One region of the Streptomyces sp. STAM6 genome, then DNA from elsewhere that is predicted to be linked to it. Evidence: riboswitches for the same ligand, from Rfam matches in the RefSeq annotation. Region 1 holds a riboswitch; each other region holds the start of a gene.

Region 1 (7,045 bases):
CCCGCCGTGGGACGCATCGGCGGCATGGACCTCCTGCACCGCCCGGACGACGCGACCGTGCTGCTGGTGGCCGTCGGCGCGATGGCACCCGTCTGCCTCAGCGCGGCCGGGCTGCTGGCCGGCCGCGGTATCCGCTGCACCGTCGTCGACCCCCGCTGGGTCAAGCCGGTCGACGAGGCCATGGCGCCGCTCGCCGCCGCGCACCGGCTGGTCGCCGTCGTCGAGGACAACAGCCGTACCGGCGGTGTCGGATCGGCGGTCGGACAGGCCATGAGGGACGCCGGCGTCGACGTACCCCTGCGCACCTTCGGCATCCCCGAGAAGTTCCTCACCCACGCCAAACGCGGCGAAGTACTGGCCGACATCGGCCTCACCCCCGTGGAGATCGCGGGACGGATCAGCGCGGTGCTCACCGCCGAGGAGAACCAGGCATGACCAAGGAGTTCGACCTGGCGGCGCTGCTCGCCGAGCGCGGCGCGGAGCGCTACGAACTGCACGCCAGACACCTCAACCACCAGCTGCCGCGCATGCTCCGCACCATCGGCTTCGACAAGGTCTACGAGCGCGCCGAGGGGGCCTACTTCTGGGACGCCGACGGGGACGACTACCTCGACATGCTCGCCGGGTTCGGGGTGATGGGCCTCGGCCGGCACCATCCCGTCGTCCGCAAGGCGCTGCACGACGTCCTCGACGCCCAGCTCGCCGACCTCACCCGCTTCGACTGCCAGCCGCTGCCCGGACTGCTCGCCGAGAAGCTGCTCGCGCACTCGCCGCACCTGGACCGGGTGTTCTTCGGCAACAGCGGCACGGAAGCCGTCGAGGCGGCGCTGAAGTTCGCCCGGTACGCCACGGGGAGACCCAGGGTCCTGTACTGCGCGCACGCGTTCCACGGGCTGACCACCGGGTCGCTCTCGGTGAACGGCGAACGCGGGTTCCGCGACGGCTTCGCGCCGCTGCTCCCGGACACCGCGATCCCGCTCGGCGACCTCGCGGCCCTGGAGTGCGAACTGCAGCGCGGCGATGTCGCCGCCTTCGTGGTCGAACCCGTCCAGGGCAAGGGCGTCCACGAGGCACCGCCCGGGTTCCTGCCGGCCGCCCAGCAGCTGCTGCGCCGGCACAAGGCGCTGCTCATCGCCGACGAGGTGCAGACCGGCCTCGGCCGGACCGGCGACTTCTACGCGTACCAGCACGAGGACGGCGTCGAGCCGGACCTCGTGTGCGTCGCCAAGGCGCTGTCCGGCGGCTATGTCCCCGTCGGCGCCACCCTCGGCAAGGACTGGATCTTCAAGAAGGTGTACTCCTCCATGGACCGGGTGCTCGTCCACTCGGCCAGCTTCGGGTCCAACGCCCAGGCGATGGCCGCGGGGCTCGCGGTCCTGACGGTGCTGGAGGACGAGGAGATCGTGGCGAACGCCAGGAGCACCGGAGAGCTGCTGAAGTCGCGGCTCGCGGCGCTGGTGGACCGCTACGAGCTGCTGCACGAGGTGCGGGGCCGCGGACTGATGATCGGGATCGAGTTCGGCCGGCCGTCGTCGCTCGCCCTGCGGGGCCGCTGGACGATGCTCCAGGCGGCCCGCAAGGGGCTCTTCGCACAGATGGTGGTCGTGCCGCTCCTGCAGCGGCACCGCATCCTGACCCAGGTCTCCGGGGACCACATGGAAGTCATCAAACTGATCCCTCCGCTGATCATCGGCGAACGGGAGGTCGACCGCTTCGTGACGGCGTTCACCGCCGTCATGGACGAGGCGCACACCGGGGGCGGGCTCCTGTGGGACTTCGGGAGGACGCTGGTCAAGCAGGCGGTCGCCAACCGCTGAGCGGAGCATGCGCGGGGATCCCGCGAGGACCACCGGGTACGACTCTTTGCCTCTGGGGCAATAAATTTGCCTCACGGGAAAAGGGCTGGCGCAATAGAGGCATGACCACGGACTCCTCCGGGGACACGCTGCCGGACGTCGCTCCCCGGCTGCGCGCGCTGCGCCGCCGCCGCGGGCTCACCCTCGAGGCCGCCGCCCAGCGCGCCGGACTCTCCCCGGCCCACCTCTCCCGGCTGGAGACCGGCCGCCGGCAGCCCTCGCTGCCGATGCTGCTGGGGCTCGCCCGTATCTACGGTACGACGGTGTCCGAGCTGCTCGGTGAGGTGCCGCCGGAGCACGACCCGATCGTCCGGGCCGACCGTGCCGAGCCCGCCGAGGCCGACGGCTGGGTCTACCACCAGGCGGGCGGACCCGGCCGGGCCATGCAGGCCCTGCGCGTCCACGTCCCCCACGCCACCCCGGCCGACCTTGTGCGCGTGCACCCCGGGGAGGAGTGGCTGTACGTCCTGGGCGGCCGGGTGCGCCTGACCCTGGGGGACGCGGTGCACCTCCTCGATCCGGGCGACAGCGCGCATTTCGACTCGCTGACCCCGCACCGCATCGCCGCCGCCACCCGGGGCGGTGCCGAGCTCCTCTTCGTACACACCCTTGTCCAGAGCCCCGCCGAGGAGCTCTGCCTCGGCGCGCCCGCCCCTCGGCGCTGACTCCCCGGAGGTTGTCCGTCATGTCCCAGAACCCGGCCTCGAAGTCCGCCGAGGGCGAAGAGCGGAAATTCCCTCTCGGGCTGGCCGTCAGGCTCTTCGCCTATCTCGTGGCGGGCCACCTCGTCGCGGCCTTCCTCTATCTGCTGTTCCTGCTCGGGGGCCAGAACCAGTAGCCACCCGCCGCGCGGGGCTCAGCCCTCGTCGAGCAGGCGGTCGCGCAGCCGCTCGCGGGTCTCGGGCGAGAGCCGCAGGCCCTCGGAGAAGTACCGCTCCGTGCTGCCCCAGGTCTCCTCGATGGTCGAGAAGGCCGTCGCCAGGTACTCGCGGCGCGCGTCGAAGAGGGGACTGAGCAGCTCCATCACCTCGGGCGACATGCCGGCGGGCGAGGAGTCGGCGCGGTGCACCTTGTAGCGGCGGTGCGGGTCGTTGGACTTGAGGTAGTCCTCCTCGATCGCCTCGCGCTCCACACCGACCGCCAGCAGCGCCACCGCGATCGACAGCCCCGCGCGGTCCTTGCCCGCCGCGCAGTGCAGCAGCGCCGGGACGCTGTCCGCCGCGAGGGCGTGCAGCACCCGGCTGTGCTCGGCGGTGCGGTCCTTGATGATCGCGCGGTACGCGGCCGTCATCCGCCCGGCCCCCTTGCCGTCGGCGAGGATCCCGCGCAGCTGCTCAAGATCGCCTTCGCGCACCATCCGCCAGAATTCCGCGCCGTCCGCCGGGTCCGAGAGCGGGATGTTCACGTTCCGCACACCGGGCAGGGCGACGTCCGGGCCCTCCAGTTTCTGGTCGGCGGCGTTGCGGAAGTCGAAGATCGTGTGCAGACCGAGCGAGGAGAGGAAGGCCGCGTCCTCGCCCGTCGCGTGGGCGAGGTGGCCGCTGCGGAAGAGCAGGCCGTGACGGACCCGCCGGCCGTCCACGGTGGGAAGGCCGCCCACGTCACGGAAGTTGCGCACACCGGTCAGCTGGGGTTCGGTCGACGAGATCTGCGGCAGCTGCTGCGTCACGGCGGCTCCTCCGTGTCTGCGGTCGGCGGTCCTCGCCGACGATGTCGCGGCTCCGACGATACGACACCGGTGCGTGAGGCAATCATCTCCCTGCGGGTCGCACATCCGTTGCCCTGCCCATGGTCAGCGGCCGCATGGTGCTCGTTCCTGTTGGATGATGTTCACATCTGGGGCCCTGGCTGGCGGGCGCGCCCGGCGGCGGCCCCCGTCGCTGAGACCTGCTTTCGGGCGGCACGGTCGAGCGGCTCTGCTTCTGTCCCGATTCAGCATGTTTTGCTCGCCGACCCCGACCGTGGATGCATTGAGTGGTCTAGTAGCTGAATGACGGTTCTGTCCGTATTGGCCTGTAAGGGTTAACGTGCCCCGGTAGAAAGGGAGATGGGTCGGGCCGCGTGAGCAGCGTCATAAAGGTGACCGTCCGTGGCGAAGCGCCGCTCCCAAATCCGGTGCCCACAACGGCAATTCATGATCCGTAATCCACGGAGGGTGACGGGAATTACGGGCGGCATCTCGGACGGAAATGGCCTTTTCCACGCGACGGCTTGTTACCGCGGACCCGGCTCGCTTAACGTCGCCGCAATCCGGCCGGACCAGCCGAATCCTGCCGCCGACCGGAATTCATAACCCACCCACGTGTGGCAGGAGCGGGGGACCCAGGTAGTACGCCGGAACCGGAATTCGCGGGCCGGCTAGGGGTTAAGTCGCGTCGACCGCGCGGCCGGGCATCTCCAGCCCGAACCCGACAGCTCACCTCGCAGGCGCCGGAGAGGAATTCGTCATGCCCGCGAAGGGTAAGCACCGCCGTCCCAAGAACAGCCCGCTGACTCGTCGTTTCGTCGCCGCCGGAACGGGCGGCGCCGCCCTTGCCCTCCCGCTGCTCGGCGCGACCGGCGCCCACGCCGCGGACCAGAGCGCCCCGGCCGTCTCTCCGCAGACGGTGGTCGCCGCCGCGAAGGCCGCCCCCGAGACCGCCGCCAAGGCCGCGCCCCGCATGTACACCGTGGTCGCCGGCGACTACCTCGCCAAGATCGCCCACAACAAGAACGTCAAGGGCGGCTGGCAGAAGCTGTACAAGGACAACCGCAAGGTCATCGGTGACGACCCGGGCCTGATCCTGCCGGGCATGAAGCTCACGCTGGGCGCCAAGTCCACCGCCAAGGCGCCCGCCAAGCCCAAGGCCGACACGACCCGCACCGAGTCCCGCGCCTCGCGCTCCGCCGCCAAGGCCGAGGCCCCGGCGCCGAAGCCCGCCGCCGAGACCAGCGGCTCCGGCTTCACCGCCCCGGTCTCCGCCGGTGTCACCACCCCCTACCGCGCCTCCGGCTCCATGTGGTCCTCCGGTTACCACACCGGTGTCGACTTCGCGGCCTCCTCCGGCACCAGCGTCAAGGCCATCGGCGCGGGCACCGTCGTCTCCGCCGGCTGGAGCGGCGCGTACGGCAACGAGGTCGTCATCAAGCACGCCGACGGCAACTACTCGCAGTACGCCCACCTCTCCTCCCTCTCCGTCTCCTCCGGGCAGACCGTGAGCGGCGGCGAGCAGATCGGTCTCTCGGGCTCCACCGGCAACTCCTCCGGTCCGCACCTGCACTTCGAGGTCCGCACCGGTCCGGGCTACGGCTCCGACATCGACCCGCTGGCCTACCTGCGTCAGCACGGCGTCTCCATCTGAGTCCGTCAGGGACCCTTCTGACGCTCCGGCACGCGTCCCGCGTGCGTCCGCTGCCCGGCACCTCGTGCCGGGCAGCGGCATATTCCGGCTTGGGCGAATCTTGACCGGTGGCGTATCTCACCCCACGTCAACCCCTCCTTACGGTCGCGTAGGTCACATCGGAAGGGGAAAGATGTGCTCCCGTGGCAGACGATTCGACATTCAGAGACAGTGACGTATTCGGGTCGTACGCGGCGATCGGTGACAGCTTCACCGAGGGCGTCGGGGATCCCGGTCCCGACGGACAGTTCGTCGGCTGGGCGGACCGCCTCGCGGTCCTGCTCGCCGACCGGCTCACCGATCCCGAGACGTTCCGGTACGCCAACCTCGCGGTGCGTGGCAGGCTCCTCGACCAGATCGTCGAGGAACAGGTCCCCCGGGCGAAGGAACTCGCCCCCGACCTCGTGACCTTCTGCGCGGGCGGCAACGACATCATCCGGCCCGGCAGCGACCCCGACGACGTCGCCGAGCGGTTCGAGCGGGCCGTCGCCGACCTGACGTCCGCCGTCGGCACCGTGCTCGTGACGACCGGTTTCGACACCCGCGGCGTGCCGGTGCTGCGTCATCTGCGCGGCAAGATCGCCACGTACAACGGCCATGTGCGGGCCGTCGCCGACCGGTACGGCTGCCCGGTGCTCGATCTCTGGTCCCTCAAGACCGTGCAGGACAGGCGGGCCTGGGACGACGACCGGCTGCACCTGTCGGCCGAGGGCCACACCCGGGTCGCGCTGCGCGCCGGCCAGGTGCTCGGCGTCGACGTCCCTGCCGACCCCGACCAGCCGTGGCCACCGCTGCCGCCGCGCGGCCCCCTCGAAGTCCGCCGTGACGACATCAACTGGGCCCGCGAGTACCTCGTGCCGTGGATCGGCCGGCGGCTGCGCGGCGAATCGTCCGGCGACCACGTCTCGGCCAAGCGGCCGGACCTGATGCCGCTGTAGGGGACCGGTTCAGGTGCGGCGCCCGAGGCCGAGCTCCCGGTCGAGCGCCTCGTCGGCCCACTCCAGCATGGTCGCGTGGGAGACCGAACCCGCGTAGGCGGTCATCTGCACGGCCAGTCCGTCCAGGAAGGCGGTCAGCCGGCAGGCCGCCGCCGCGGGGTCCGCGCAACGGAACTCGCCCGCCGCGGCGCCCTCGGCGATCACCTCGGCCAGTGCCGCCTTCCACTGCCGGTCGAGGTCGCCCGCCACATCCCGCAGCGCCGGCTCCCGCAAGCCCGCCGCCCAGCCCTCGATCCACAGCCGCCAGCCCTTGGCCTGACCGGTGGGGGCGTACCAGCGCACGGCGGACCTGAGCCGGCGGGTGGCCGCGGTCCGGCGCCCCAGCAGCTTGCGCAGATGCGTGAGATCGCCCTCTGCGGCGTACGAGAAAGCGGCCGCGACGAGCTTCTCCTTGGTCGAGAAGTGGTACAGGACCAGCGCGTTGCTCACTCCGAGCGCGGAGGCGACATCGGCGATCCGCACCGCCGCGACGCCCCTGAGCTGGATCTGCTCGACGGCGGCCCGCAGCAGCTCCTCACGCCGCTCGGCCACGCTCAACCGCACTCTGCCCACGTCGTCCCCCTCGTGCCGCCGATTCCAGCGCCGGCTTCCCCCGGGGCCGTCCGGTACCGGTCGCAGTACCAGCCGAAACGCTCCGCGATCACCGGCAGTCGGTCCGTGACGATAGCGCGCCGCCGCACCCGGCGCCGTACCGTCGCGCACGGCCGCTCCGGCGTCCCGGCGGCCGACCGCGCGCATCGCGCCGTGGCGGGCCCGTCCGCGACGGCGGTGGTCACGGACCGGGCCGTGCGCGGAGGCGGGCCGGCCCCTT
Region 2 (7,045 bases), on a different contig from region 1:
GGCGGCCCCGCTGGTCGCCGCGCCCTTCTTCACCCTGGCCGCCACCCTTGTGGCCGGGCTCGTGCCCCTCGTGGGGGTCGTCGGCCTGCGCCTCTCCATGGGCACCCTGGGACAGGCGCCGACCGTCACCGAGATCGTCACCTTGGCGACGGTGGCGGCGCTGGCCCTGCTCATCAACCATGTGGTGCGCCGCGGCGACGAACGGCTCGCCTCGGCGCGCGTGATCGCCGAGACCGCGCAGCGGGCGGTGCTGCCGCAGCCGTCCGCCAGGATCGGCGGCCTGCGCGTCGCGGCGCGTTACGAGGCGGCGCAGGCGGACACCTTCATCGGTGGCGACCTGTTCGCCGTGCAGGACACCCCCCACGGCGTGCGGCTGGTCGTCGGGGACGTCCGGGGCAAGGGGCTGGGCGCGGTCGAGGCGGTGGCGGTCGTCATCGGGGCCTTCCGGGAGGCGGCCGAGCACGAGAGCTCGCTGGAGGGGGTGGCCCAGCGGCTGGAGCGGGCGCTCGCGCGGGAGGGGACGCGGCGGGACGGGCTGGACGCCGTCGAGGGGTTCACCACCGCGGTGCTGGCCGAGATCCCGCGCGGGGACGCGGTGGTGCGGGTGGTCAACCGGGGTCACCCCGAGCCGCTGATGCTGCGCACCGACGGGGCCGTGGACCTGCTGGAGCCGGCCGAGCCCGCGCTCCCGCTGGGCATGGCCGACCTGGCCGCCTGGCCGGACCGGGCGTACGAGGTGTCGTACCCGCCGGGCGCGACGCTGCTCTTCTACACGGACGGGCTCTCCGAGGCCCGGGACGCGCACGGCGACTTCTACGACCCGCGCGGGTGGCTCTCGGGGCAGGCCTTCGAGGAGCCCGAGGCGTTGCTGGACGCGCTCGTGGAGGACGTACGGCGGCACACGGGCGGCGGGGCCACGGACGATCTCGCGCTGCTGGCGGTCCAGCGCCCACCGTCGCCACGCTCCGTGACCGGTGAGCAGCCCTCCGCATAACATTTGACGCACAGTCAGGGACTAATGGGCCTGTGAATGTTTTATCGGCGTGGTCAACTCGCCCGATTCTGGCAGCTTCTGGTGGGGTAAGTCCCCCGGTCCATTGGTTAATGATCAACGGGAACAGCTTGGAATCGGGTACCGACGTCTATTAACGTTCGATAACGCAGCGCGGTCGTCCCAGCCGTCGTCAGGACGGCACCGTGCGCGTGCGCCGAATTCCGCAAGGGAACCGGGGAACCACCACCTTGGGGTGAATCGGGCCGAAGCGGCCCGTAGGAGACCTTCCTGCTCCGAACCCGTCAGCTAACCCGGTAGGCGAGAAGGAAGGAAAGGAGTGCGCCTCCGTGGCGTCCAACAGGCCTGCCCCCGAAGCTCCCTTCACCTCGTTCGGTTCTTCGGGTATCCCGGACGCCCCGGGCGCAAACGCGCAGTTCGAGGAGTGGAACCCCACCGAGGAGACGGTCCGCCCGGTCCGCGGCCGGCACCGTGTCGCCAAACAGCGCGGCGGCCTGGCCCGTAGCTCCACCGTCCTCGGCGTCGGAGTCATCGCGGCGGTCGGCGCGGGCGGCATGGCCACCGCGCAGGACAAGCCGGCGGTCTCCATATCCCTCCCCGACGCCATCACCGACCACCTCCCGGACGCCGAGTCCCTCCCGGGCGTCGGCGACCTGATCTCCGACGAGGACACCCCCGAGGCCGGCGACAGCACCCCGCTCACCGCCGCGACCCTCACCCAGGACACCTCCGGCGAGCAGGACGGCGGGGCCGACGCCGGCGAGGCGCTGCGCGCCCGCATCCTCCAGCAGGCCGAGCAGCAGCAGGCGAACGCCGAGGCGCAGGCCAAGGCCGCGGCCGAGAAGGCCGCCGCCGAGCAGGCCGCCGAGCAGGCCGAGGCCCAGCAGACCGCTGCCGAGAAGGAGGCCGCGGCGGAGCAGGCCGCCCAGGAGAAGGCCGAGGCCGAGGCCGCCGCCAAGGCGGAGGCCGAGCGGCTGGCCAAGCTCGCCGCCGCCTGGTCCCTCCCCACCTCCTCGTACACGATCACCTCCACCTACGGCGAGGCCGGCTCCATGTGGTCCTCCGGGTACCACACCGGCCTGGACCTCGCCGCGCCCACGGGCACCCCGGCCAAGGCCGTGCACGGCGGCACCGTCAAGTCGGCCGGCTGGTCCGGCTCGTACGGCTACCGCATCGTCCTGGAGCTCGAGGACGGCACGGAGGTCTGGTACTGCCACCTGTCGTCGATGACGGTCGGGGCCGGCCAGACGGTCGCCACCGGCGAGACCATCGGCCGCGTCGGCGCCACCGGCAATGTGACCGGCCCGCACCTGCACCTCGAGGTGCACACGCCGGGCGGCGACGGCATCGACCCGCTGGCCTGGCTGCGCGGCAAGGGCCTGACGGTCTGACCACCGTTCTTCGCAAGACTCCGGCAGTCCTGGCGGCACCCCCCCCGACGACAGGGCTGCCGGTTTTCGTTCGCTCGTGAGACGTGTGCGGAGCAGCCCCTGAGCGGGACCCGTTGACGCCCCCTGACGTCACTCCGCGTTGGGGCACGTCCGGCCTTCGCGTCTTCCCCCTCGCGCTCGGCGGCAACCTCTTCGACGAAACACGCCCTAGGAGCGGTAGGGGTTGTAGCCGCCGTAGTTGAGGTACGGAGGCGGCGTCCACACCCGGCCGGTCGCCTGTGCCGCGTACGTCAGCGCGGGCGCGGCCATCTCCTTGCGCTGCCACAGGTGGTGCAGCAGCTCCTGCTCCCGCGCCACGAAGTCCGGGTCCGCCGCGCCGCGGTGGGCCCTGTGGCGCAAGAAGGCCAGTGAGGTCGCGAACGCCTCGTACTCGCCGACCGCGCGGGCCGCGGCCGGACCGAAGGTACGCCGCGCGTAGTCACGCGCCATCCCGCGCGCCTTCATCGAGGAGAGCGCGAGCGGTTCGGCCGGGGACAGCCAGCCCGCCGCGGCGTACGCCGGCAGTTCGCCCGATATGGTGCGCAGCTCCTTCTGCCGGGTCCAGACGGCGAGCCAGGTCAGCAGCCCGAACGCGGGCACCATGAACACCCCGTACACGGCGTAGAACCCCAACGGGCCGAGGGCCGCCGAGCCGTTCCACAGCGCGTGCATGCCCATGGCCAGCGCGAGCCCGAGGAACGGCAGCAGGACCCGGCGTATCCTCTTGCGCCGCGCGGTGAGCGCGGCGAGGCCGAAGCCGATGCCGGTCAGCACGGTGAAGAGCGGATGCGCGAACGGCGACATCACGATCCGTACGAAGAACGTCGCGGCCGTGACGGAGGCGAAGCCGGACGTGCCGATCGCCTGGTCCTCGCCGAACGCGTTGCCGAGGTACAGGATGTTCTCGGTGAAGGCGAAACCGGTGGCCGTGAAGCCGGCGATGACGACTCCGTCGACGAGGCCGGTGAAGTCCCGTCTGCGGAACAGGAAGATGAGCAGGACGGCCGCGGCCTTCGCGCTCTCCTCGACGACGGGGGCTATCACGGTCGCGCCGAGCGTGTCCGCGGACGCCGGGTCGGCGGTGGCGGTCGCTATCCAGCGGGTCGCGAAGGTGTTGGCGATGATCGCGACGAGCGCGGCGGCGCAGGCGCCCCACGCGAACGCGAACATCAGGTTCTTCCAGGGGCCCGGCTCGACGCGGTCCAGCCAGCGGAACGCCGCCATGAGCAGCGGCACCGGCAGCAGCGCGAGGCCCAGGCCGACGACGAAGCCCTCGGTGCCGGTCTGCTCCCGGACCAGTGCCAGGATCACCAGCCCGCACAGGGCGAGCACGGTGAACACCGCGACGGCACGCACCGCCTTGCTGCGCCAGAGGGCGCGGCGCGGTTTGTAGCGCCAGCGGGCACGCTCCGGAACGGCGTCGAACGACGGCTGTGGTTCGTACGCCGGGACGGCCGGGTGGTGCGGGGGCGGGTGCTGTGAGGGCGACTGGGACACCCATCGACCCTAACGAGGACGACTGACAGTCCGCGACGAGATTGCTACACGCGCCGGAACAGCAGGTCGTGGACGACGTGCCCCTTGTCCAGGCCCTGGCCCTCGAACCGGGTGAGCGGCCGGAACGCCGGCCGGGGCGCGTAGCCGCCGTCGGGCACCGTGTTCCCGAACCGCGGGTGCGCGGACAGCACCTCCAGCATCTGCTCCGCGTACGGCTCCCAGTCGGTGGCGCAGTGCAGCACGGCACCCGGCCTCATGCGGGTGGCGACCAGGTCCAGGAACGCGGGCTGGATCAGCCGCCGCTTGTGGTGCCGCTTCTTGGGCCACGGGTCGGGGAAGTACACCCGCACGCCGTCGAGGGCGTCGGGCGCGAGCATCTCGCGCAGCAGGATGATCGCGTCGCCGTTGGCCACCCGGACGTTGGTCAGGCCGGCCTTGTCCGCGAGGTTGAGGAGATTGCCCTGGCCGGGGGTGTGGACGTCCACGGCGAGGATCCCGGTCGCCGGGTCGTCCGCGGCCATCTGCGCGGTGGCCTCGCCCATCCCGAACCCGATCTCCAGCACGACGGGCAGTCCGCCGAACATCTCCGCGAGATCGAGCGTCCGCTGCCCGTCGATGTCCAGACCCCAGTCCGCCCACCGCCGGCGCAACGCATCGGCCTGCCCGGGCGTGACACGGCTGCGGCGCGGCTGGAAGCTCCTGATCCGCCGCTCGAAGTGCGACCCGGCGGGATCGGGCGAGGGGCCCTCGGGAAAGCGGGGCTCACCCTTGGGCCGACGGTGCAAGGCGGTTTCACGGGACTCAGACACAATGCCCCGATTCTACCGACGCCCCGCCACTCCCCGACCGGCCGTGCCCCGTCCCCTCGGGGGCGGGGGCTGCCGGGGCGCCGGGCACGGGGCGTCAGCCGGCTGGCGGGGGGCAGGGTGGCGGGGGCGGCCGGGCCGGGCGCCGGGCGACGTGTCGGCGTGGGGCTGCCGCGCGTAGGTCGGGGTGGGAGTGGGGATGAGGGTGGGGGTGGGGTGTCAGCCGCCGCCCAGGTGGGCGAGGACGCGGCGGGCCACCTCGCGGCCGATGGGCAGCGATGCCGTCGCCGCGGGGGAGGGGGCGTTCAGGACGTGCACCGTGCGGGTGGTCTCGCGGATCAGGAAGTCGTCGACCAGCGTGCCGTCCCGCAGGACGGCCTGGGCGCGGACGCCGGCCGGGGCGGGGTGCAGGTCCGCTTCGGCGACGGACGGCAGCAGGCGCCGGACCGCCTCCGTGAAGGCCCGCTTCGACAGCGAACGGTGCAGCTCGCCCGCGCCGTAACGCCAGTGTCTTCGGGCGATCCGCCAGGAGCCGGGCCAGGTCAGGGTGGCGGCCAGCTCGCGCGGGTGGACGGTGGACCAGCCGTAACCCTCGCGGGCGAGGGCCGGGACCGCGTTCGGCCCCACGTGCACGCCGCCCTCGATGCCCCGGGTGAGGTGCACGCCGAGGAAGGGGAACGCCGGGTCCGGCACCGGGTACACCAGGCCCCGCACCAGCTCCGGCCGCGCCAGCTCGTAGTACTCGCCGCGGAACGGCACGATCCGCACGCCCGGCTCGTCGCCGGCCAGCCGCGCGACCCGGTCGCAGTGCAGTCCCGCGCAGTTGACCATGGCCCGCGCGCGGACGATGTCGCCGGCCGCCGTGCGGACCGCGACACCCCACGGCCGCCGGTCGACGGCGGTGACCTCCGCGCCGAACCGCACGTCCGCGCCGGACGACTCGGCGAGCTGCGCCGCCACCGCGCCGTAGTCGCACACCCCGGTGGTGCCGACGTGGATCGCCGCGAGTCCCCGCACATGCGGCTCGTACTCGCTGATCTGCGCGGGACCCAGTTCCCGCACCGGGATGCCGTTCTCCCGGCCCCGCTGCACCAGCGCGTGCAGCCGCGGCAGCTCGGCCCGCTCGGTCGCGACGATCAGCTTCCCGGTGACCTCGTGCGGCAGGCCGTACTCCGCGCAGAACTTCACCATCTCGGCCGCGCCCCGCACCGCGAACCGCGCCTTCAGCGAGCCCGGCCGGTAATAGATGCCGCTGTGGATCACGCCGCTGTTGCGGCCGGTCTGGTGCCGCGCCGGTCCCGGTTCCTTCTCCAGCACCACGACCCGGGTCCCGGGGGCGGTGCGCGTCAGCGCGTACGCCGTCGACAGACCGACGATCCCGCCGCCGATCACCAGCACGTCGCAGTCGAAACCTCTGCCGTACGCGGACACGTGTGCCACCTCCCACCCCAGATAGTGCACTGGCCCACTGACAATGGCCTTAAACCAGGTGGGACACGTGTCACGCGATCACGCCGGTGCCATCAGCAGCGGGCGCGCCCGCTCCCGCAGCTCCACGACCCTCGGCTCGTCACCGTACGGCTCCAGCCGGTGCAGCAGGTCCCGTACGTACTCCGTCGTCCGCGCCGAGGAGATCCTCCCGGCCACCTCCACCGCGCGCGTGCCCGCCGCGCACGCCGCGTCGAGGTTGCCCGACTCCAGTTCGGCCACGGCACTCACGACGAGCCGCAGGCCGTGCGAACGCACGTACTCCTCCGTCGGCCGGGACAGCGCCTGCTCCGTGAACCTGCGCACCTGGCGCGGAGCCTTCAGGTCCCGGTAGCACTCCGCGGCGTCCGCGGCGAACCGGTCGTACGAGTAGAAGCCCAGCCAGGTCGGGTCCGCGTCGCCCTCGCGGGACCGCTCCAGCCATCCTTCCGCGGCCTTGAGCGCCGCCCCGGCCGCCGCCGCGTCGCCCGCCTTCGCGTGCGCCCGCGCCTCGACGAGCCGGAAGAACGACATGGTGCGCGCGGTGGCGAGGCCCCGGTTGCGCTCCAGCGCAGCCTGAGCCAGGTCCACGCCCTCGTCCGCGAAGCCCCGGTAGATGGCCTGCAGCGACATCGACGCCAGCACATAGCCGCCGAGCGGCACGTCGGCCGCCGCGCGGGCGAGGCGCAGTGCCTGGATGTAGTACCGCTGCGCCGCCTCCTGCTGGCCGGTGTCGAAGGCCATCCACCCGGCCAGCCGGGTCAGCTCGGCGGTCGCCCCGAACAGTGCCCGGCCGACCTCGTCGGAGTACGACCCGAGCAGCAGCGGGGCCG
Region 3 (7,045 bases), on a different contig from region 1:
GGGCCTTCTCGTCGCGCAGCTGTTCGACGCGTCGGCTCGCCTCGTCGGCCAGCCGCTCCTGCTCGGCGATCTCGCTCTGCTGCGAGACGTACTGCCGCATCGGGTAGGCGAGGGCCACCACGAGCGAGCAGACCACCAGCGCGAGGAAGGCGGCGCGCCCGGTGAGCCGCGAGCGACGGGCCTGCCGCCGGCTCTGGGAGCGGTAGACGCGGGCGGCGGTCTGCTCGCCGAGCAGCCGCAGCCTGGTCGCGGTGGAGAACCGGTCCCGGGCCATCGCCTCCGCCTCCCCTTCTCTGCACGTGCGTACGTCCCCGCACACGGTACGGGACCGAGTGCGGGGACGTACGTAAGGAGCGGGTGCCAGCCGCGGGAGAGGAGCCGGGTCAGCCCTCGAACCGACTGTGCCTACTGGTCCGCGAAGCGGCTGTGCCTACTGGTCCGCGAAGCGGCTGTGCCTACTGGTCCGCGAAGCGGAACCGCGGGAAGGCGCTGCGGCCGGCGTACACCGCGGCGTCGTCGAGGATCTCCTCGATGCGCAGCAGCTGGTTGTACTTGGCGACGCGCTCGGAGCGGGCCGGGGCGCCGGTCTTGATCTGGCCGCAGTTGGTGGCGACGGCCAGGTCGGCGATGGTGACGTCCTCGGTCTCGCCGGAGCGGTGGGACATCATGCACTTGAAGCCGTTGCGCTGGGCCAGCTCGACGGCGTCCAGGGTCTCGGTCAGCGAGCCGATCTGGTTGACCTTGACGAGCAGTGCGTTGGCGGCGCCCTCCTCGATGCCGCGGGCGAGGCGCTCCGGGTTGGTGACGAACAGGTCGTCACCGACGAGCTGCACCTTGGAGCCCAGCTTCTCGGTGATGGTCTTCCAGCCGTCCCAGTCGTCCTCGAACAGCGGGTCCTCGATGGAGACCAGCGGGTAGGCGTCGACGAGCTCCGCGTAGTACTCGGTCATCTCGGCGGCCGAGCGGGACTTGCCCTCGAACTCGTACGAGCCGTCCTTGTAGAACTCGGAGGCGGCGACGTCGAGGGCGAGCGCGATGTCCTTGCCGGGCGTGTAGCCGGCCAGCTTGATGGCCTCGAGGATGAGGTCGAGGGCGTCGCGGTTGGAGTCCAGGTTCGGGGCGAAGCCGCCCTCGTCGCCCAGGCCGGTGGAGAGGCCCTTGTCCTTCAGGACCTTCTTCAGGGTGTGGTAGACCTCGGCGCCCCAGCGCAGGGCCTCGGAGAAGGACTCCGCCCCGATCGGGGCGATCATGAACTCCTGGATGTCCACGTTGGAGTCGGCGTGCGAGCCGCCGTTCAGGATGTTCATCATCGGCACCGGCAGCAGGTGCGCGTTCGGGCCGCCCAGGTAGCGGAAGAGCGGCAGGTCGGACGCCTCGGAGGCGGCGTGCGCGACGGCGAGGGAGACGCCGAGGATGGCGTTGGCGCCGAGCGAGGACTTGTCCGGGGTGGCGTCCAGGTCGAACATCGCCTGGTCGATCAGCCGCTGCTCGGTGGCGTCGTAGCCGACGAGCTCCGGGCCGATCTGCTCGATGACGGCGAGGACGGCCTTCTCGACACCCTTGCCGAGGTAGCGGTCCTTGTCACCGTCGCGGAGCTCGAGGGCCTCGAACGCACCGGTGGATGCACCGGAGGGGACGGCAGCACGGCCGGTGCTGCCGTCGTCGAGGCCGACCTCGACCTCGACCGTGGGGTTGCCTCGGGAGTCCAGGATTTCCCGGGCTACGACGACGTCGATGGACGGCACGAGCATCTCCTTCTGGGATGTGACGCGTGGAGTGCGAGGTCTCTTTGGCCTTGCGGCAAGAGCCTAACCGGCTCGGGGTCCCTGACCAGCCGACGCCCGCCTCCTGGGACGAAAAAGGGCTCACGAGTCTGCATTACGCACAAAACGCCACGAAACTTACTGGTCGGTAGCACTTTTGCGCGAGGAAACCCCGACCCGGAGCGCACGGGGGAAGGGCACTCCGGGCCGGGGTGGTGTGCGGGGGTCAGCCCAGGTGGAGCTGCTGGCCCGGGTAGATCAGGTCGGCGTCCTCGACGATGTCCTTGTTCAGCTCGAAGAGCTTCTTCCAGCCGCCCTTGACGTTCTTCTCCTCGGCGATGGTGGAGAGGGTGTCGCCGGCCTTCACCTTGTACTCGCCGTCACCCTTCTCGACCTTCTTGCCGGTCGGGGTGGTGACGGTCTTGGACTCGGCCTTCGGCGCGGTGCGCTGCTGGCTGCGCGTGGTCGGCTGCTCGGCCTTGCGCTCCTGCGGCTTCGGCTGGGCCTGCTGGGCGGCGGCGCCGTCGTACGAGGCGTTCGACAGGCCCACGCCGCAGCTCGGCCAGGCACCCTTGCCCTGGCCGGCCAGGACCTTCTCGGCTATCTCGATCTGCTGCGACTTGGACGCCTTGTCGGCGGTGGGGGCGTAGGCCGTGCCGCCGTACGCGGCCCAGGTGGAGGCGGAGAACTGCAGGCCGCCGTAGTAACCGTTGCCGGTGTTGATCGACCAGTCGCCGCCGGACTCGCACTGGGCGACCTTGTCCCACTCGGCGGCCGTGGCGGCCGAGGCGGACGTGGCGCCGATCAGGGGGGCGGCGACGGCGGCACCGGTGATGCCGGCGAACGCGGCGAACCGGGCGGCCTTGGACGGGCGACGGTGCTTGGCCTTGCCGGAGAACAGCATGGGACATCTCCTCACCGACGCCTACGAGGTGAGCTGTCGGGTTCGGGCGGTGACTGCCCGGCCGCGCGACTGGCGCGCGGCTTCACCCCAAGCCGGCTCCGGGCCATCTCTCAATGGCCGGGCCCGGCACAAACCTTGGGTCCCCCGCTCCTGCCTTCGGCGCATGACGCGACGACTGTTCCCGACGGCCGGCGGCAGGATTCGGCGTACCGGTCGTAGGGGCCCGCGGTGGCGAGCGGTCCTGACCGTAAGCGCACACCTGCCCGAAGTTCAAAGACGGACATCAGGGATGAACCGCCCTTACTTACCGACTCCGAGCAGGTGTTTGCGCAGGTGAGAAGTGAAGCGACAGGAGTTTGCGGTCGTGACGCACCAGTTGGGACAAAGAGACTCTTGTCTCACTTGCACAGAACCGGACATACGGCCGCGAACTCACTCCTGCGCGGCAGGCTCCCCGGCAGGCTGACCGGCCGTCAGATCCAGGCTCTGACCGGGGCGAATGAGGTCCGGGTCGGTCCCCACGGTCTCCTTGTTGCCCTGGTAGAGCGCAGCCCATCCCCCGGGCAGCTCGTGCGCGACCGCGATGGCGGAAAGACTGTCGCCGGGGCGGACGGTGTACTCGCCGGACTCGACGCTCTCCGGAGCGCGGGCCGACCCGTCACCACGAGAGGGGTGTTCGCCCGCTTCACGCCCGTTGTCCGGATTGCCGGTCTCCGTGGCGCCGGCGCCGGGAACGGCCGGCTCGGTCGGGGTCGCCGAGGTGCCGGGGGCCGCCGGGGTGCCCTCCGGGGCCTCCGCCGGGTCGGGCTCGCCGCGGTGCTTGCCGGTGCCGGGCGTACCGTCGGCGGCGCCGCCGGCCGGAGCGGCGGGCGGCTCGGTGGACGGCGCCGGGTCGGGCGTCGCGATCGGGTCCAGCGGGTCCGCCGGGGTCGTCTCGGCGGGCTTGTCCTCCCCGGCCGGGTCGGTGGGCTTCGCCGGATCCGGCTTGGCGGGGGCCTCCTCGGTGGGCGTGGCGCCCGGCGCGGGGGTGTCCTCGCTCACGAGTCCCGCGATGGGGGCGCAGGTCTCCCAGGCGGCCGACCCCTGCGCCGCGTGCACCTTCTCCGCGACGGCGATCTGCTGGGCCCGGCTCGCGAGGTCGGCCCGCGGGGCGTAGGCGAGGCCGCCGTACGTCTCCCAGGTCTCCTGCGACATCTGCAGGCCGCCGTAGTAGCCGTTGTCGAGGTCCGCACTCCACATGCCGCCGGACTCGCACTCGGCGACCCGGTCCCAGGTGGTGGCGTCCACGGCCGACGCGGAACCCGCGCCGAGCAGTGGAATGGCGATGGCGGATCCGGTCACCCCTGCCGCGACGATGATGGCGGGGGCTTGACGGGGTCGTCGGTGCCGGCCGTTCCCGGAGCGCATGCGGTGAGCCTTTCGCGTGACTGCTGAGGTGACGGTGAAAGTAGCGGCTCTCGAACGTCAGTCACAAGTCGATGCACTGGAGATTACGCGAAGATCACAGATATGACGGAGCGTCAGTTGACATCACTCCCCAAAGGGGGCGAACTCGACCGGGAGCGTGCGCAGTCCACGCATAATGAGCCCACCACGCCACCGCAAATCGGCCGGATCGCCCGCAAGTCGCAGATCGGGCAGACGGGTCAGCAGGGTAGCCAGGGCGGTCTGCCCCTCCAGCCGGGCGAGCGGCGCGCCGAGGCAATAGTGGATGCCGTGCCCGTACCCGAGGTGCTGGTTGTCCCGCCGCGCCAGATCGAGGGTGTCCGGACGGTCGAACCGCGCCGGGTCACGGTCGGCCGCGGCGAGCACGACGAGCACCGGGTCGCCGGCCGCGATCCGCTCGCCGCCGATGGTGAGCGGCTCGGTCGCGAAGCGCCAGGTCGCGAGCTCCACCGGCCCGTCGTAGCGCAGGAGTTCCTCGATTCCGGTCTCCAGCAACTCCCGCTCCCCCGCCGCGATCGACGCCTGCAGCCGCGCCCGCTGGTCCGGGTTGCGCAGCAGCGCGTACACCCCGTTCCCGATCAGATTGACGGTGGTCTCGAAGCCGGCGAAGAGCAGGATGAACGCCATGGCCGCGGCCTCGTTCTCGGTGAGGTGCTCACCGTGGTCGCTCGCCCGGATCAGCCCGGAGATCAGATCGTCCCCCGGCTCCTCGCGCTTGCGGTGGATGAGCTCCGCGAGGTAGCCGCGCATCTTCTTCACCGACCGGGCGACGCCGCCGCGCGGTCCGCCGCCGTGCCGGATCATCATCCCGGCCCAGTCGCGGAAGTCGTCCTGGTCCTCGCGCGGGACGCCGAGCATGTCGCAAATGGCATAGATCGGGAGCGGAAACGCGAACTCGTGGATGAGATCGGCGCTGCCTTTTGTAGCGAAGTTGTCGATGAGCCGGTCCGTCAGCTCCTGAACACGGGGCGCGAACTCCGCCACGCGCCGCGGGGTGAACGCCTTCGAGACGAGCCTGCGCAGCCGGGTGTGGTCCGGCGGGTCGATGTTCAGCAGATGCGTCATCAGCTCGGCCTTGCGCTCGCCGGGGATGCCGGTCTTGCCCTTGGCGTGCGCGGGCTCGTCGTGGTGCGCGGGGTTCTTGCTGAGCCGCTGGTCGGCGAGGGCCTGGCGGGCGTCGGCGTACCGGGTCACGAGCCACGCCTCGACTCCGCTCGGCAGCTTGGTGCGGTGCACGGGGGCGTGCTCGCGCAGCCAGGCGTAGGCGGGGTACGGGTCGGTGGCGAACTCCCAGGTGAAGAGTTCGGGCGCGACGTTCGGAGCGGGCTGGTCGTTCACTCCTCGACGTTAACGCCGGGTCCGCCGGCCCCGTGCCCCTCGGCGGCCCGGATCGCGTCCCGGTAGGCGCGGCCGGCCGCGCGCAGCGCGGCCTCCGGGTCGACGCCCTCGGCCTCCGCGCGGACCGCGAGGGCCAGCAGTTCGTAGCCGACGCCGGCGCCGGACGGCAGCGGCACCTCCAGGCCCGCGGTGCGGACCCGGCCGGCGAGCTTCGCGGCGAGGGCGAGGCCCGGCTGGCCCAGGGGAACGCCGTCCGTCACGGAGGCGCGCTGCTTCTCGATGGCCTTCGTGCGGAGCCAGTGCTCCTTGACCTCCTCCGGCGTCTCGGCGCGTTCCTCACCGAAGACGTGCGGGTGCCGGTGGATCAGCTTCTCGACGATCGTGCCCGCGACGTCGTCGACGGAGAACGGCTCGTCCTCGTGCTCCTGGGCGATCCGGGAGTGGAAGACGACCTGGAGGAGTACGTCCCCGAGCTCCTCGCGCAGCTCGTCCCGGTCGCCGTCCTCGATGGCCTCGACGAGCTCGTACGCCTCCTCGATGCCGTACTTGGCGAGCCCCTCGTGCGTCTGCCGGGACGACCAGGGGCACTCGCGCCGGATGCGGTCCATGACCTCGACCAGGTCGAGCAGCCGGGCGCCCGGCAGGTCGTAGGAGCCGGGCAGCAGCTCCAGGTCGGGCATGGCGACCCGGCCGGAGCCGGCCATCCGCGCAAGGCCGTCGGTCAGCGCGCGGTCGCCCTCGCCGGAGGGGACGACCACCACCGTGGCGCCTCCGGCGCAGGCGTCGACCAGCTCCTGTGCGGTCGGTGCGGCGATCTCCACCCGGACCCCGGCCTCCCGCACATAGGGCAGCTGGGGATGGTTCTCGTCCGCGCAGAGCACCCGGTCGGCGGCGTGCAGCGTCTGCCAGGCGGGCCAGGACAGCAGTCCGGGGGCGACGCGGTGGCTGGCGGTGAGCAGGACGATGCGGCCGGGGGTGTCAGCGTTCACCCCTCGAACCTACCTCTCCCGGTCCGCGTCCCGGACGGGCCCGGACCGGGGGCGGCTGTCGTCACAGCCCGGCGGGGCCGGCCTCGGGCGTCCTGGTCAGCTGCCTGATCCATGGGGCGCTGTACTCGCCGAGCTGGATCTTGTCGTTGTCCCAGGAGCCGTAGCGCGGGTTCACATCGATGTCGAGCGCCTTGGACGCGGCGGCGAAGACCTGCGTGAGCTTCTGCTGGCCCACGGGGGTGTTGGCCGCACCCAGCTTCGCGGCGATCTTGTTCATGAGGACATTGCGGCGAATGACGTCGTCGATCTCGTCGGGGGCCACGCCCTGCTGCTGGAGCAGCATGGCGGCCAGCTGCTCCTCGCCGCCGCTCTGCCCGGCCGCCTCGCGCCGGGTCTCCTGGATCTCCTTGCGGCTGGCGGTGATCCCGTGGTCGGCGGCGACCTTGTCGACGACCCGATCGAAGATCATTCCGTTCAGCTTCTCGCGGTTCAGGTCGCCGGTGGCCTTGATCAGCTGGTCCGCCTGGGCGGACGCCTGCTGGGCGGTGCGCACGTCCTTCACCTGCGCCTGGAGCGCGGCCACCTCGATCCGGTTCCCGCCGACG

Evidence for each region. A riboswitch is a leader RNA that binds a small molecule or an ion and turns the genes downstream of it on or off. The one in region 1 is predicted to bind cyclic di-AMP.
Region 2: it holds a riboswitch for cyclic di-AMP, as region 1 does, so the genes downstream of both, ACY34K_RS10270 (M23 family metallopeptidase) here and ACY34K_RS30695 (M23 family metallopeptidase) in region 1, are expected to answer to the same signal.
Region 3: it holds a riboswitch for cyclic di-AMP, as region 1 does, so the genes downstream of both, ACY34K_RS19300 (transglycosylase family protein) here and ACY34K_RS30695 (M23 family metallopeptidase) in region 1, are expected to answer to the same signal.

What each region holds. Positions count from the first base shown of each region.
Region 1 is NZ_JBUEFZ010000045.1:88-7,132, forward strand. Features, by position in the region: partial or broken gene ACY34K_RS30670 (transketolase C-terminal domain-containing protein) at 1-435, shown strand, start outside; gene ACY34K_RS30675 (aspartate aminotransferase family protein) at 432-1,817, shown strand; gene ACY34K_RS30680 (XRE family transcriptional regulator) at 1,919-2,521, shown strand; gene ACY34K_RS30685 (DUF6126 family protein) at 2,542-2,694, shown strand; gene ACY34K_RS30690 (tyrosine-protein phosphatase) at 2,713-3,525, opposite strand; cyclic di-AMP (ydaO/yuaA leader) riboswitch at 4,142-4,301, shown strand; gene ACY34K_RS30695 (M23 family metallopeptidase) at 4,304-5,197, shown strand; gene ACY34K_RS30700 (SGNH/GDSL hydrolase family protein) at 5,380-6,174, shown strand; gene ACY34K_RS30705 (TetR/AcrR family transcriptional regulator) at 6,184-6,786, opposite strand.
Region 2 is NZ_JBUEFZ010000005.1:343,567-350,611, forward strand. Features, by position in the region: gene ACY34K_RS10265 (PP2C family protein-serine/threonine phosphatase) at 1-994, shown strand, start outside; cyclic di-AMP (ydaO/yuaA leader) riboswitch at 1,197-1,330, shown strand; gene ACY34K_RS10270 (M23 family metallopeptidase) at 1,342-2,403, shown strand; gene ACY34K_RS10275 (PrsW family intramembrane metalloprotease) at 2,611-3,939, opposite strand; gene trmB (tRNA (guanosine(46)-N7)-methyltransferase TrmB) at 3,984-4,748, opposite strand; gene lhgO (L-2-hydroxyglutarate oxidase) at 4,965-6,176, opposite strand; gene ACY34K_RS10290 (MFS transporter) at 6,255-7,045, opposite strand, start outside.
Region 3 is NZ_JBUEFZ010000015.1:31,921-38,965, forward strand. Features, by position in the region: gene ACY34K_RS19290 (FtsB family cell division protein) at 1-274, opposite strand, end outside; gene eno (phosphopyruvate hydratase) at 456-1,745, opposite strand; gene ACY34K_RS19300 (transglycosylase family protein) at 1,990-2,667, opposite strand; cyclic di-AMP (ydaO/yuaA leader) riboswitch at 2,671-2,839, opposite strand; gene ACY34K_RS19305 (transglycosylase family protein) at 3,100-4,074, opposite strand; gene ACY34K_RS19310 (cytochrome P450 family protein) at 4,198-5,451, opposite strand; gene ACY34K_RS19315 (nucleoside triphosphate pyrophosphohydrolase) at 5,448-6,440, opposite strand; gene ACY34K_RS19320 (SurA N-terminal domain-containing protein) at 6,502-7,045, opposite strand, start outside.